Regions from separate parts of the Adlercreutzia wanghongyangiae genome, predicted to be linked through region 3. Evidence: predicted binding sites of a transcription regulator. Region 3 holds the regulator's gene; each other region holds the start of a gene.
What was found. Region 3 encodes LexA, which represses DNA repair genes until DNA is damaged. Its sites were predicted from a motif close to CNAACANNTGTTNG; they were not measured.
Positions count from the first base shown of each region.

Region 1: VIN30_RS10435 (replication-associated recombination protein A) is a predicted target of LexA. The motif match lies at 2,600-2,613, and genes of this name have one in related genera.
Region 2: VIN30_RS10685 (Y-family DNA polymerase) is a predicted target of LexA. The motif match lies at 1,624-1,637, and genes of this name have one in related genera.
Region 4: uvrB (excinuclease ABC subunit UvrB) is a predicted target of LexA. The motif match lies at 2,202-2,215, and genes of this name have one in related genera.

Region 1 is NZ_JAYMFF010000023.1:36,923-40,560, forward strand. It holds gene VIN30_RS10425 (FAD:protein FMN transferase) at 1-861, opposite strand, end outside; gene VIN30_RS10430 (UTP--glucose-1-phosphate uridylyltransferase) at 1,220-2,032, shown strand; gene VIN30_RS10435 (replication-associated recombination protein A) at 2,650-3,638, shown strand, end outside.
Region 2 is NZ_JAYMFF010000024.1:50,452-54,089, reverse strand. It holds gene VIN30_RS10690 (DUF262 domain-containing protein) at 1-1,522, opposite strand, end outside; gene VIN30_RS10685 (Y-family DNA polymerase) at 1,654-3,012, shown strand; gene VIN30_RS10680 (YolD-like family protein) at 3,005-3,433, shown strand; gene VIN30_RS10675 (DUF2130 domain-containing protein) at 3,444-3,638, shown strand, end outside.
Region 3 is NZ_JAYMFF010000009.1:120,409-124,046, forward strand. It holds gene VIN30_RS05560 (hypothetical protein) at 1-273, opposite strand, end outside; gene dut (dUTP diphosphatase) at 288-722, opposite strand; gene nrdR (transcriptional regulator NrdR) at 733-1,179, opposite strand; gene lexA (transcriptional repressor LexA) at 1,470-2,105, shown strand; gene hflX (GTPase HflX) at 2,202-3,512, opposite strand; gene miaA (tRNA (adenosine(37)-N6)-dimethylallyltransferase MiaA) at 3,509-3,638, opposite strand, start outside.
Region 4 is NZ_JAYMFF010000008.1:5,217-8,854, reverse strand. It holds gene VIN30_RS04795 (LysR family transcriptional regulator) at 1-509, shown strand, start outside; gene VIN30_RS04790 (FAD-dependent oxidoreductase) at 506-2,059, opposite strand; gene uvrB (excinuclease ABC subunit UvrB) at 2,314-3,638, shown strand, end outside.

The DNA of each region.
Region 1 (3,638 bases), on a different contig from region 3:
CTCGGCGTCGATGGACTTCTCGCAGATGACGGTGACGCCGGCCACGTCGGTTTCGGCGGGCATGCCCGTGCGCGGATCCAGGATGTGGTGGTAGAAGGTGCCGTCGGGCGCGGTGAAGCAGCGCTCGTAGATGCCGCTCGTAACCGCCGAGCCGCCGGCCAGCGGTACCGCGCCGATGAGCTTCTCCGGCTCGGCGGGGTTGCGCACGCCCACGTTCCACGGCTCGCCGGTGGGCTTGGCGCCGCTGACGGCCACGTTGCCGCCGAGATTCACGATGATGCCCGCAAGCCCGTGGGCCGCCATTGCGCTCACCAGCGCATCGGCGATCCATCCCTTGGCGATGCCGCCCGCGTCCACCGCTGCTGCGGGGTCGGCCAGCTGGGCGCAGCAGGTTTCCCCCTCCTTCCACAGCCTCAGCGCGCGCCAGTCCACGTGGGTGACGGCTTCGGCCAGGGCGGCACGGTCGGGCACGGTGCCCTCGTGGAAGTTCCACAGGAGCACGGCCGGTCCCACGGTGATGTCGAAGGTGCCCTCGCTGGCCTCGCAGTAGGCGCGCGCGCGGGTGAGCAAGTCGTGGGTGAGGGGATCGATGGGCACCGCCGCGCCCTTCGCGCTGTTGATGCGTGCGATGTCGGAATGGGGCAGGGTGCGGCTGAACAGGCGCTCGAAGGTGCGGCAGAGCGCTCGGGCCTCTTCGAAGGCCGTGCGACATGCGGCCGCGTCACCGTAGGCCTCGATGTCGATGATGGTGTTGAATGCGAGGAAGCGCATGCCTGCGGGCTTGCCGCCTTCGGCTTCGTGCCACTGCACGAAGTCCTCGTCGGGGATGGGGTCGATATTTTGTCCACTGACGGTTTCCATGGGGCCAGTATACGGCGAATGAGAACTGTTTGCGCTCGTTTTGGCTTGGAAATCACGAGTTTGTGACGTACGGTTGCGAAATGGGCCCTCTGCTGTACGGTATATCCACTGTTTTCGCAGTTGGCGTATTACACGCGAGGTGCCTTGCGGCCCCGGCGGTAACAAAGTAGCGATTTCCGAGCCAAAACGAGCGTTATCTCGCGCGGAAAGCAGATCGATGGCCGCGCGCCGCCGCGATGCGGTGTAGTATCATGGCCGTTGAATGCGCGAACGCGAGCTCCTCGGTGTTTTCGCCTGGGAGACGGTTTTCGCCTGATTTCAGGTTTCAGCGATGGCTCAATGAAGAGAAAGGCGATTGATGAAGGCTCTCATTCCCGCAGCGGGGCTCGGTACCCGCTTTCTGCCGGCCACAAAGGCCCAGCCCAAGGAAATGCTGCTCGTGGTGGACCGGCCCGCTATCCAGTATGTGGTGGAGGAGGGGCTCGCGTCGGCGGCCGACGAGGTGGTCATCATCAACAGCCACGACAAGAAGGCCATCGAGGACCATTTCGCTCCCAATCCCGAGCTGGTGGCGCTGCTGCGCGAGCGCGGCAAGGACGCCTACGCCGATGCCGTGGAGGCCGTGGGCAACTACCCGGTGAGCTATGTGTACCAGGAAGAGGCGTTAGGTTTGGGCCATGCGGTGCGCTGCGCGGCCGAGAAGACCGGCGACGAGGCCTTCTACGTGCTGCTGGGCGACGTGCTCGTGCCCGACAACCAGATGCTGCCGGCCATGCGGGCGGTCTCCGACGCCCATGGTGGTGCGAGCGTCATCGCGGTCATGCCCGTGCCCGACGACCAGGTGAGCCGCTTCGGCGTCATCGCCGGGGCGCCGGTGGCCGACGACGTGTGGAAGGTGGACGCGCTGGTGGAGAAGCCGGCCCTGGAGGACGCCCCCAGCAATCTGGCCGTGTTCGGTCGCTATCTGCTGTCGCCGCGCGTGATGGAGCTTCTGGCCGATGTGGAGCCGGGCGTGGGCGGCGAGATCCAGCTGACCGACGCGCTGGATGCGGTGCTGGCTGAGGAGGAGATGTACGCTCTGGTGGTGGATCCTGCCGACGGCTTCGATACGGGCACCGTGGAAAGCTGGCTGGAGACGAACAACATCTTGTTCCAGCGCAAGAACGGTTAGGCAACTCCCGAATTTCGCCCCCGCTTTCCCAGACTGCGCCGCGGTCGTGGAACGGGGCCGTTTTCTGCCGTGAAAGGCTTGGATACAAGGCTCGACAACGTGTCAGCAACGGTGCTATTATAAGAAATTGCCGTCACGTTCTCGCTGGTCGCAATGCTTCTTATTTCTGAAGAATTGCTTAAAGATGACCCTTTGAATCCACAAGTTCCCCACCTTCACGTCATAGGGAATTCAAGGCTGCTTGTTATACTGATGCCAGCAAGTGAGACAACCCCCTCCGATCACTTGCCTGCTTTGTCTCTGAAAAGCAGAAAGCGACTCCCGAGAGAGTCGCATCCCCCCTCCTTCTGGCCCGGCGGCCCCCTCCGCCGGGCCGCTTCTTTTCTCGACGCTGCGCGACGGCGATGCACCTGCCCTCGCGCCTCAAGGCTTTCCTTCGCGTAACGAGGTACGCTCAGCCGCCTTTCGGCACGATTGCAGGCGCCTCGCTGCCGCTCGCTGACTTCCTTGGGCGCATCCCGAGGCTCGGCCCTTCGGGCCATTGCCGATTTTCATTGCTGCAGAAAACTAACATTTGTTCTATTATTTGGCGGCTTCGCGTGGTACCATTACGAGCCATGGATACTTTATTTACTGCAATGGACAACGCACAGCGCAACGCGGTGGCCCCGCTGGCTGTGCGCATGCGACCGCGCGCGCTTGACGAGGTGGTCGGCCAGACCGAAGCCGTGGGCGAGGGCAGCTGGCTGCGCGCCGCTATTCAGAACGACAGCTTGAGCTCGGTCATTCTCTTCGGTCCGGCGGGTACGGGGAAAACGTCGCTGGCCCATGTGATCGCCGAGTCCACCAAGGCCACGTTCGTGGAGGTGTCGGCCATCGGGGGCACGGTGTCCGATCTGCGCCGCGAGATCGATGCGGCCGAGAAGCGGCTCGTTATGAACGGCTTGCGCACGATTCTGTTCGTGGACGAGATTCACCGCTTCAACCGCAGCCAGCAGGACACGTTGCTGCATGCGGTGGAGGATCGGCTGCTGGTGCTGGTAGGCGCCACCACCGAGAACCCGTTTTTCGAGGTGAACTCGGCCCTTATCTCGCGCTCGCGCGTGGTGGAGCTGCATGCGCTGTCCGACGAGGAGATCGTGCAGCTGGTGCAGCGGGCCGTGAGCGACGAGCGCGGCCTGGGGGGCGCCTACGTGTTGGAGGACGATGCGTGCAAGGCCATCGTCACCTTGGCCGGGGGCGACGGGCGCGGGGCCCTCACCACCTTGGAACTGGCCGCGGGCCTGGTGCCGCCTGGCACACGCGAAGCGCCGGTGGCCATCACCGAGGACATGGTGCGCACCGCCACGCCCCATCGCGTGCTGCCCTACGACAAGAACAAGGACATGCACTACGACATCATCTCCGCGTTCATCAAGAGCATGCGCGGCAGCGACCCCGATGCCGCGGTGTACTGGCTCGCCCGTATGATCGACGGGGGAGAGGACCCGAAGTTCATCGCCCGGCGCATGTACATCGCCGCTTCCGAGGACATCGGTAACGCCGACCCCCAGGCGCTGTTGGTGGCTGAAGCTGCTTTCCGCGCCGCCGAGGTCATCGGCTATCC
Region 2 (3,638 bases), on a different contig from region 3:
GTTTGTCGATGAAGCGTTTGTTGCTGTATTGGGAATTGTATGCCGTCAAAGTTAGATTTGCGAGAGAATTGAGCCAGCGGTCATGAACCCTCTCGTAATCTGCTCCCAGATCCTCTTTCCAACTCGGAGAGAGGGATTGCGGCATGACGTGTTCAACGGTATATCGATCTTCTTTCATGCCGCCAACAATATTGACTCGCTCTAGGCTATTGCCGTTTTCGAGTTTGTCGTATAGATAGAATCGGTACGCTCCGATTCTATAGAAATCTCGTCTCTCGAATTCGTCCATGAACTCTTCGTCGCGGGGATAGCGCCCGCTTCCTTCTTTTGCCAAAAGGATATATTTCAGCACGTCGGGATAGCGGTTTTCGCTTTTAGCGCCTCGAAGCGTTTCGGAATGCAGTGTTTCGAACACCTTATTTAAGGCGTTTGTTGGCACTTTGCAAACCCAACGGCGGAATATGTAGTTTTCGATTGCCTCAAGGGATTCCGCTATTTCGGCATCGGTTATCTTTTGGGTTTCTCGGTATTCGAATAAGTTGAGCAAGTATGGATTGACGACGCTTGTGTCCAGCAATACAAGCCTTTTTAGGACTGCGTCTATCGAGGCATTCCCAGAATCATGTTTACGAATGAGTCTGTAATACTCTGAGTGCCTGAGTAGATTCTCCAGGAGATAGTTTGTCTCAATCCCGTTGCCTCTCACATAGTTTTTGAAGATCGCGTAGACCTTTTTGATGGCAGGGGTCTTCCGTTGCGTGGCCGCTAGCCAGTCGCGGGCGAATGAGCTGACATCATAATCAGTGTTCTTCTCGATCCTATTCCAATACTCTTCGTAGTATTTTTCCTGAGATTCGGAATCTAGCCCCATGAGGATGAAGTTGCGTATCTTGTCGCCTTCACTTAGCTCTAAGCCTGTAGAGTTGAGGCTTTCGAAGATGCGCTGAGCGTCGTCGGTTCCGTCAAGTTTAATGTCGATAACCATTAATTTTTCGATCGCTAATTGAAGCTGATCGGCAGATAACTCGCTTGCAGCTATTCTTTTTCGGAAGTAGTTGTAGTTCACGGTGATGTTGGAGGTGCTGATGAATTTGCTCTCATCGGCCGAGTAAATAGCTTCGAATGCTCTCTGATCGTCTTTGATGAGCTTTAGTTTCAGCTTGCTGTCATTTTTATGCCATTTGTCGATAAGGTATTCTTCGTTGATCATCTCTGCCAGATTGGCATCCTCTGAAACGATAGACCCCTTCTGCAAAAGGTGAACAAGCGCAAGCAGCAGAAGATAAGACGTTGTGATTCTCTGCTGCCCGTCAATAACAATACGCACATCTCCGTCGGCTTGCGACACAATGCTACCGAAGAAATGGGTGCTTTCGCTACCAACTGCCAACTCTTCGAGGTCGTCGAAGAGCTGCTTGCAATCTTCGATTCGCCAATCGTAGTTGCGCTGATATACGGGAATATGGAATCGGGTTTTTGTGCCCTCTAGCAAGTTCACCAAATATCTTTCTTCGCCTTTCATCTGTTTTCCTCTCCACTGTTCTACCAGGACTCAAACAGGTGTTCCGTTACATTTCCCATTGTAAGCGAAGTAACAGGCATTAATGTTTAATTGGTAAAACAAGAACTAATGTTCCATGTTATACTGAGGCCATGGAATATGAGCGCACATACGTTTGCATCGACTTGAAGAGCTTCTACGCCTCGGTGGAGTGCGTTGCGCGTGGGCTCGATCCTATGACGACGAAGCTCGTCGTAGCCGATCCCACGCGCTCGGAAATGACCATCTGTTTGGCGGTGAGCCCGGCCATGAAGGCGGCCGGCGTGCGCAACCGCTGCCGCCTGCACGAGATTCCCACGGGGATGGAGTTCATCACCGCCCAACCCCGCATGAAAACGTACATGCAGGTGTCGGCGGACATCTACGCCACCTATCTGCGCTACGTCTCGCCCGACGACATTCACCCGTACTCCATCGACGAGTGCTTTATCGACGCCACGCCCTATCTGGAGCTTTACGACCTTACAGCCCGCGAGTTCGCCGACACGTTGCGCGGGGCCGTGCTTGCCGAGACGGGCATTCCCGCCACGGCGGGCATCGGGCCGAACCTGTTTCTGGCCAAGGTGGCGCTCGACATTGCGGCCAAGCATGCCGCCGACGGCATCGGCGAACTTACCGAGCGTACCTTCCGCGAGCAGATTTGGCCGCATCGGCCCATTACCGACATTTGGAACATCGGGCCGGGCATCGCCCGCCGTCTGGCGCAATACCGCGTGTTCGACCTGCGCGGCGTGACCGAGATGGATCCCGATGCGCTCTATAGCGAGTTCGGGGTGAATGCCGAGTACCTCATCGACCATGCTTGGGGGCTGGAGCCCTGCACCATCGCCGAGATCAAGGCCTACGAGCCGGAGAGCTCCTCGCTCATGAACGGCCAGATTCTGCCCTGCGGCTACTCCTTCGACGACACCCTCATGGTGATGCGCGAGATGGTAGACGATGCGGTGCTCGATCTGGTGCAGAAGCGCCTGGTGACCGACCATATTTCGCTGCACGTGAGCTACGGGCGCGACAACGCTGCCGAGGTGGGGACGGCAAGGGAGCCGGCGGCGAAGGCGGCGTCTGATGAGGTGCTCTTCGAAGGCGGTCACGGGGTGCGCCGCATCGGGGGAGTGCGGCCCCATGGCGGGGGCGGGCGCAAGATTCCCGAGCGCACGAACTCGTTCGCGAAGCTCTACGGGTATTTGGAGGCGCTCTTCCGCGAGACGGTGGATCCGACGCGCACCATGCGCAAGATCAGCATCGGCTTCGGCAACCTGGTGGACGAAGATTTGGCCACGGTGGACCTGTTCACCGATGTGGAGGCCGCTGCGCGCGAGCGCCGACGCGCTGAGGCCGTGCTTGCCGTGAAGGGGAAGTTCGGGAAGAACGCCCTTATCAAGGGCACGAGTTTGAAGGAGCGTGCCCTCGGTCGGGAGCGCAACGAGATGGTGGGCGGTCACCATGGCTAGTGGGGAAGCCTTCGAGGGATTGGCATGGGTCGAGGTGGAAGACGCCCCGCCTGGCACCGGATCGGGCGCGTGTGGGGATATCGACCGGCCGGTTCCGGCGGGATTGGGACGCCCCCATCCCGAACGCGCCCGGCAGTTCGCGCCCTTCGCAGCCCTGCGCGGCTACTACGACCTGGTGCAGGAGAAGGAGCGCGTTGTGGAACCCCGCCGCCCGCTGGCCGAGGACGAGGCCCGCGAGCTTGCCGAGGCTGTGGCGCAGTTGCAGCGCGGACAGCTTGTAAGCGTCACGTTCTACGAAAATGACGCTTACCGAACCATTGTCGGGACAGTCAGCCAGATAGATATGATCTATCATGACCTGTGGATAGTGCGCACGCGCATCCCCTTTGACGAGCTGTGCGCCTTGGAAGCGCTTTCCTGAAAGGATGACCATGAACGAGATCAAGTGCCCTCATTGCGGCGAGGCCTTCGCGGTGGATGAAAGCGGCTACGCCGCCATTCTCAGCCAAGTGCGCGACCAGGAGTTCCAGCGCGAGGTGGATGCCCGCGTCTCCTTGGCCGAGAAGGCCCGCGAGCAGGAAGTGGCCCTGGCAGTGACTAAGGCCGAAGAGGTCCTGCGCGCGCAA
Region 3 (3,638 bases):
CGGTCGGCTCAACACGCGACGAACCTTCACCAGAGCCAGTATGGCGCATACCAGCGCCACAGAGCTGAGGGCCACGCCGCCGATAATGAACGACACGGGACCCGCGATGGTGGCCACGGTGCTCAATGTGCGCGCCGAGTTCAAATCCATCAGATCGAGCTGATCGCGCGCATCGCCCTGAGGCGGCTGCGGTCCCTGGTTCTCGGGTGGCGCGGGCAGAGAATTTCCCGGCTGTGTTGACCCGGAATCATCGGGCGGTGTTCGGTGTTCCATGAAATTCCTCGCTCCTAGCAGACCCCGCTGCTTCCGAAGCCGCGGTCGCCGCGGTCGCTTTCCGGAAGAGCATCGGTGTTATGTAAAGTAATAGGGGGAACGGCCACTATCATCAACTGCGCGATGCGGTCTCCCCGGGAGAACGAAAACGCCTCGTGGGGATCAAGATTGATCAGCACCACCTTGATCTCGCCCCGGTAACCGGCATCGACGAGCCCGGGGGCGTTCACGATCGATACGCCGTGACGGGCGGCCAAACCGCTGCGCGGAATGACCAGACCGGCGTGCCCCTCGGGAATGGCCAAGGCGAAACCGCACGGCACGGTCATGCGCTCGAAAGGCCCGAGCACTCCGTCGACGGCGGCGCGAAGATCGAGGCCCGCATCTCCCCCGTGGGCGTAGCACGGCAGTTCCAATGTCTCGTCGAGCAAGGTGATGGCAACATCCACGATATGCCCCCTACCCCAGATCGCCGAGTGCCTGGGAGAACTCCTCCACACTCTGGAAATCTTTGTAGACGCTCGCAAAGCGGATATAGGCGACCTCGTCCATCTTCACCAGGCGCGCGAGCACCATGTCGCCCAAATCCTTCGACTTGATCTCGGTGCGTTGGGTCGCACGCAACTCGGTTTCCAAACTCGTGATGAGTCCGTCGATCTTCTCGGGTGTAATCGGACGCTTGGCACAGGCGATCAGCAGGCCGCGCATAAGCTTCTGGCGATCGAACACCTCGGAAGAGCCGTCGGTCTTTATCACCAGGATGGGATGCTCGGCCAAACGCTCGTAGGTAGTGAACCGGTTGCCGCATTCGAGGCATTCCCGACGTCGGCGAATGGACGCTCCTTCGTCCGCCGAACGTGAATCGACCACCTTCGATTCGGGGTAGCCGCAGGATGGACAGCGCATGAGTTCTCCTAACCGTGAGTTGATAACCCATGATACCCTACGACAGGCCTCCGCGCCCCATACTTCAAAACATTGCTACCATCGCGACAAGCGACGGCGAGGCTTAGGCGAAGAAGGCCACAAAGGAGGCAACGGTGCTGAGAAGGAAGGCGATGGAAAATTCGATTCTGCTCATTTTTCTCTCCTGACCTCTTGCGTAGAACCTTTGTTCGCAGTTATAATAGAGCGAACAAAGGTTCATGTCAATATTTTTTCAAACAAATGTACGTCTCTTTTGAAAGGACGCGGAAATGGCGCAGAAGGTGACCAAGCGACAGCAGGCGGTACTGGACTGCATCGAGGCCTGCATCCGGCAGAAAGGCTACGGCCCCACCGTGCGCGAGGTCTGCCAAACCCTGGGGCTGTCCTCCCCTTCCACCGTCCATGTGCACCTCAAGGCCCTGGAGGACAAGGGCTACATCAAACGCGATCCCCTGAAGTCGCGCTCCATCGCGCTCACCTATCCCATTGAGGAAGTGCCTTGCGCCGGAGCCCTCGCCGACAGCTACAGCAAGCTCGTCAACGTGCCCCTTGTGGGCGATGTGGCGGCCGGCTCCCCCATTCTGGCCGAGGAGAACATCACCGACACCATCACCCTGCCCACCGACATCGTGGGCGATGCCCCCTCCTTCATGCTGTCGGTACGCGGCGAGTCCATGATCGAGGCCGGCATCAACGACGGCGATTACGTCGTGGTGAAGGAGCAGCCGGTGGCCAATAACGGCGATATCGTCGTGGCCATTGTCGATGACGGTGCCACAGTGAAGCGATTCTACAAGGAGGCCGACCACATCCGCCTGCAACCCGAGAACTCGTCCATGGAGCCCATCATTGTCAGCGATTGTTCCATAGCCGGCAAGGTGGTGGCCGTGTTCCGCCGCCTCTGAGCCGCGCCGGCTCGAAACAAGCAGCGGAGCCGTGGCAGAATCTGCCGCGGCTCCGTTTCGTCTTCTCGGTTCTTGCCGTCCTGGAAACGCGCCTGCCTACGAGTGGGCAAACGGCAGAAACGCCGCCACTTGGGCCGGCCCCGCGAGCATCTGGATATGGGTGCCGTCGGCCTCGTGGTCCTCCGAGATGATATGGCACCGTTCGTGGGCCAACGACACCAGATCGCCCCGCTGATAGGGAATCACCACGTCGAGCTTGGTGTCGGCCGCACTCGCCGCATGGGCGATGGCTCCCACCATGTCGTCGATACCGAACCCGGTGCGCGCCGAGAGAAACTGAGCGTGGGGAAAGCGCCGGCGCAACCCTTCAAGCACATCGTCTTCGAGAAGGTCGCATTTGTTGAACACCTCGATCGTGCCAATGGAGGCGGCACCGATCTGATCAAGCACACCGCGCACAGCCTCGATCTGCGATTCGAACTCGGACGATGAGGCATCCACCACATGCAGGATGAGATCGGCACCTGTGATCTCGTCAAGGGTGGATTTGAACGCCTCCACAAGCGTCGTCGGCAGCTTCTGGATGAAACCGACCGTATCGGTCACCGTGATCTCACGGCCCTCGGGCAGCTCGAACTTGCGCGTGGTGGAATCCAGCGTGGCGAACAGCTTATCGTAGCTGAGCACATCGGAACCCGTCAGGCGATTGATGAGCGAACTCTTCCCCGCGTTGGTGTAGCCAGCCAGGGCGACTTTGAACATGCCGCTGCCATAGCGGCTCTCGCGCTGCAGCTGGCGCACATCGGACAGATGGGCCAGCTCGCGACGAATGGAGGTGATGCGCTTGCGCACCATGCGGCGGTCGACCTCCAGCTGGCTCTCGCCCTCGCCGAAGCGCGAGCCCACGCCGCCGCCCATGCGGTTCGAGGCCAAATGGGCCCACATGCCGCGCAGACGCGGGTACAAGTACTGGTTCTGGGCCAAGCGCACCTGAAGGCGCCCCTCCTTCGAGGTGGCATGCAGGGCGAAGATGTCGAGGATGAGCGCCGTGCGATCGATCACCTTCACGGCTTTGTCCACGACCTTTTCCAGATTCGCCTGCTGGGAGGGGGTCAGCTCGTCGTCGAAGATAACCAGATCGGCCTCGCAAGTGCGGGCCAGCTCGGCGATTTCCTCGGCTTTGCCCGAGCCCACGAAGGTGCGCGGATTGGGGGCGTCCAAACGCTGCGTCGTGGATGCGACGACATCGGCTCCGGCAGTGTCGGCCAACCGCTCCAGCTCGGCCAAAGACGACTCCAGGGGCCATTCCAACCCGGGACGGTCCACACCGACGATGACGGCCCGCTCGCGGCGCTCCTCGCACTGCGTCGCCGGCCCTTTTTGGATTACGGATTGATATTCGGTCATGGAGTGGGCTCCTTCGATAGTTGGGAGAGGATCTGGTCGGCCACGCGGCGTGCATCTCCCGCATTGGCGTCCACCCAGCGAATGCGCTCGTCGCGCCGGAACCAGGTGCGCTGGCGCTTGGCGTAG
Region 4 (3,638 bases), on a different contig from region 3:
TCGATATTCCTTACGACCAGCAACTCGATGAGCTGGAAAAAGGAACGATAGATATCGTTTTCCTCCCTTGGATGGAGCGTTTGGCGGATGCGGGGTTCTGCTATACCGAGCTGTACCGCGATACGTATTGCTGCGCCGTCGGCGAAGGTCATCGGTTGACGAAACGCGAGACCGTTCGCCTTGAGGACTTGGACGGCGAGACGGTTTACGTCGAATCGATGTACCGCGAGGAGCCGCAGATGAGGCTTTTCGAGAGCACGGTCGCCGAAAAGCGCCTCGACATCGTTTTCGACGAGTCGGTTTTCAGTACAGCGCTTCTTATGAGAGTGGCACTCGAGGGGGGAGTTGTGCCCGTGCCGACCCGGTATGCGCCGGCGTGCACCCCGCCGCTTACCTGCGTTCCCTTGGATTGGGGCGAAGCCAGCTATGGCATTGTCGCCAAGGCTGATTGCGGGCAAGCGGCGCGTGCGTTCGCCGATTATGCAAAGAGCTACTTTGCCGAAAGCTAGAGATTGTCGCAGAGGCGAATGGCGGCGAAGTGCCCTGCGAGACTGGCGAGGCTGTTGCCCGCGCCTCCTGCGGGGTACTGACCGAAATACGCGTTTCCGGCCGCCACCTCGCCAGCGGCGTAGAGACCCGTAATGGGCGCGCCGTCGCCGGCCACGACTTGGCAGTTTTCGTCGATCTTCAGCCCTTTGATGGTGCCGAAGCAATAGGTGGTTGCCTTTTCCGCGTAAAATGGCGCGCGCTCCACTTTGTGAGCGTATTCGGCCGGCAAGCCATAGGGGAGCTCTCGACCTGCTGTAGCGTCTGCGTTGTAGGTCTCTATCGTTGCCTTGAGGGCGTCTGCGTCAATCCCCGTGGCAGCGCAAAGCTCTTCGATGGTGTCGAAGGGTACGAGGGATCCTGCATCGATTTTCGGCCGGGTCTCCTCCTCGTTTTGCTCGACGTAGTCGCTGTCGCAAATGCACCAGGCATACGAGTTCTCGGTATGCTGCACCAGGGGCCACATGATGAGGTACCAGTTCTCCGTCTCGTCGCAGAAGCGCTCGCCCTTTTCATTCACGAGGAAATTGCATGCCGTGACGACAATGGTGTCATCGTCTGCGATCATTCCGCCGTAGACGCCGTCGGAGACGAGAGGCGTATTGAATTGGCGCGTGAAATCGATGGCCATTCCCGTTGCGCCCGGGTTGGGTAAGAAGTTGCACTTGCTGAAGGCTGGCAAGTGCTCGCTGATCTTGTCCGGGTTCGCCGCGAAGCCGCCGGTTGCCAGCAGCACCGCGCGGGAGGAGATGGCGGAGGTCTTGCCTGCCTGCTCAATCTCGATGCCGGTTACGGTGGTTCCCTCGGCCACAAGGGCCGTGGCCTGGCAGTCGGTTCGTACGTCGACGCTGGTCTTCTCGAGTTGTTTGATGACGGCATCAGCGAAGGCGCCTCCGCTGCCTTCGGGAGCTGCGGCGAAGATGTCGGTTGCATAGGCGCCGGCAGCGTAAGGGACGTCCACGTCGATGGAATCGGGGAAGGGGACGCCCATGGCCATAAGGGCCTTGATTACCTCTGCTGTTCTGCTGAAGTAGCTCTCCTGAAGTGCGCTGTTCAGGCAGCCTTTTTCCTCGGCGTAGCCATGGCGTTCCACGTCGTTGGCTGCGGCATCGATCATGGTGATGATCTCGTCTGCGGAAGCGCAGTCCGCGGGACTCTCGTTGTAGCGTTTCGAGAATCCGACGAAGTATCCATCCGAGAGTTTCAAAGAGCCGCCAAGCGAGTCTTGCTGCTCAAGAAGGATGATTTTTGCTTCAGGCTTAAGGTCGGACAACGTAATGGCGGCCATCATTCCGGCCAATCCTCCGCCGACGATGACTGCATCAGCCGTCTCTGATGAGCCGGCCGCTTCGCCCTCAGCGGCTTGCTGCCGTTCTTCCGGGGCACAGCCTTGCAGGCCCAGAGCAGCACTGATGCCCGCCAATACAGAGGTGGCCACGAAGCTGCGTCGCGATAGGTTCCTGTCCATGGGTCTCTTCCTTTCCTTGAATAAGCGATCGCTAACTTTTGCCATTGTAGGAGCGGTCTACAAAAGGAGGAATTACCGTATTATTTATTCGTTTTAGGGGCTTCCTTCATTCGATTGGGATTCGAGATTAGTGCCCAAGCAAAGTGTCGGGCGGTTACGCTGCTCAAACAAAACCATGATAATCAAACGAACATCTGTTCATTTCTTGAGGAAGGTGCTAGACTGTTCTCCTTATAGCGAAACTGCGTGAGAAAGGGATGGGCGTGTCTACTCATCTTTCCAATATAGAAGGCATGGCCATGGAGGGGAAGCTCCCCGAGGTGCGCTTGGCCAACACCCCCTTTAAAGTCGTCTCGCCCTTCGAGCCGTCGGGCGATCAGCCCGAGGCCATCGCCGCGCTCGCCCACGGCGTGGAGGAGGGCCTGCGCTACCAGACGCTGCTGGGCGTCACGGGCTCGGGCAAGACCTTCACCATGGCGAAGACCATCGAGGCGGTGCAGAAGCCCACGCTCGTCATGGCCCCCAACAAGACCCTCGCGGCCCAGCTGGCCGCCGAGCTGAAGGAGTTCTTCCCCGACAACGCCGTGGTGTACTTCGTCAGCTACTACGACTACTACCAGCCCGAGGCCTACGTGCCCGCCTCCGACACCTTCATCGAGAAGGACGCCTCCATCAACGAGGAGGTGGAGAAGCTGCGCCACGCGGCCACGAGCGCGCTTTTGTCTCGCCGCGATGTGATCGTGGTGGCGTCGGTCAGCTGCATCTACGGCATCGGCAGCCCCATGGACTACGCCGGCATGGCGGTGTTCGTGGACAAGCAGAAGGAGATGGATCGCGACGAGGTCATCCACGAGCTCATCGACATCCAGTACGACCGCAACGACTACGAGCAGAAACGCGGCACCTTCCGCGTGCGTGGCGATGCGCTCGATGTGTTCCCGCCTTACGCCGACCATCCCATCCGCATCGAGTTCTGGGGCGACGAGATAGAGTCGATCGACGAGATCGACCAGGTCACGGGCGAGGTGCTGAACTCCTTCGAGGCGCTGCCCATCTGGCCGGCCTCCCACTACGTCACGGCGCGTCCCAAGATGGACAAGGCGCTTACCACCATTCAGGACGAGCTGCGCGAGCGCTTGCAGCAGTTCAAGGAAGAGGGAAAGCTTCTGGAGGCCCAGCGTCTGGAGATGCGCGTGAACTACGACTTGGAAATGCTGGAGACCATGGGATTCTGCTCCGGCATCGAGAACTACTCGCGGCATCTGGACGGGCGCGAGCCGGGCGAGCCGCCCTACACCCTCATCGATTACTTCCCGAAGGACTTCCTCTGCATCATCGACGAGTCCCATGTCACGGTGCCTCAGATTCGCGGCATGCACGAGGGCGACCGCTCCCGTAAGATCACCCTGGCCGAGCACGGTTTCCGCCTGCCCAGCTGCCTGGACAACCGCCCCCTGCGCTTCGACGAGTTCGAGGAGCGCATCCCGCAGTTCATCTACGTGTCGGCCACGCCGGGCGACTACGAGGAGAAGGTGAGCCTGGCCCAGGTGGACCAGGTCATTCGCCCCACGGGCCTCTTGGACCCCGAGATCGTGGTGCGCACGAGCAAAAGCCAGATCGACGA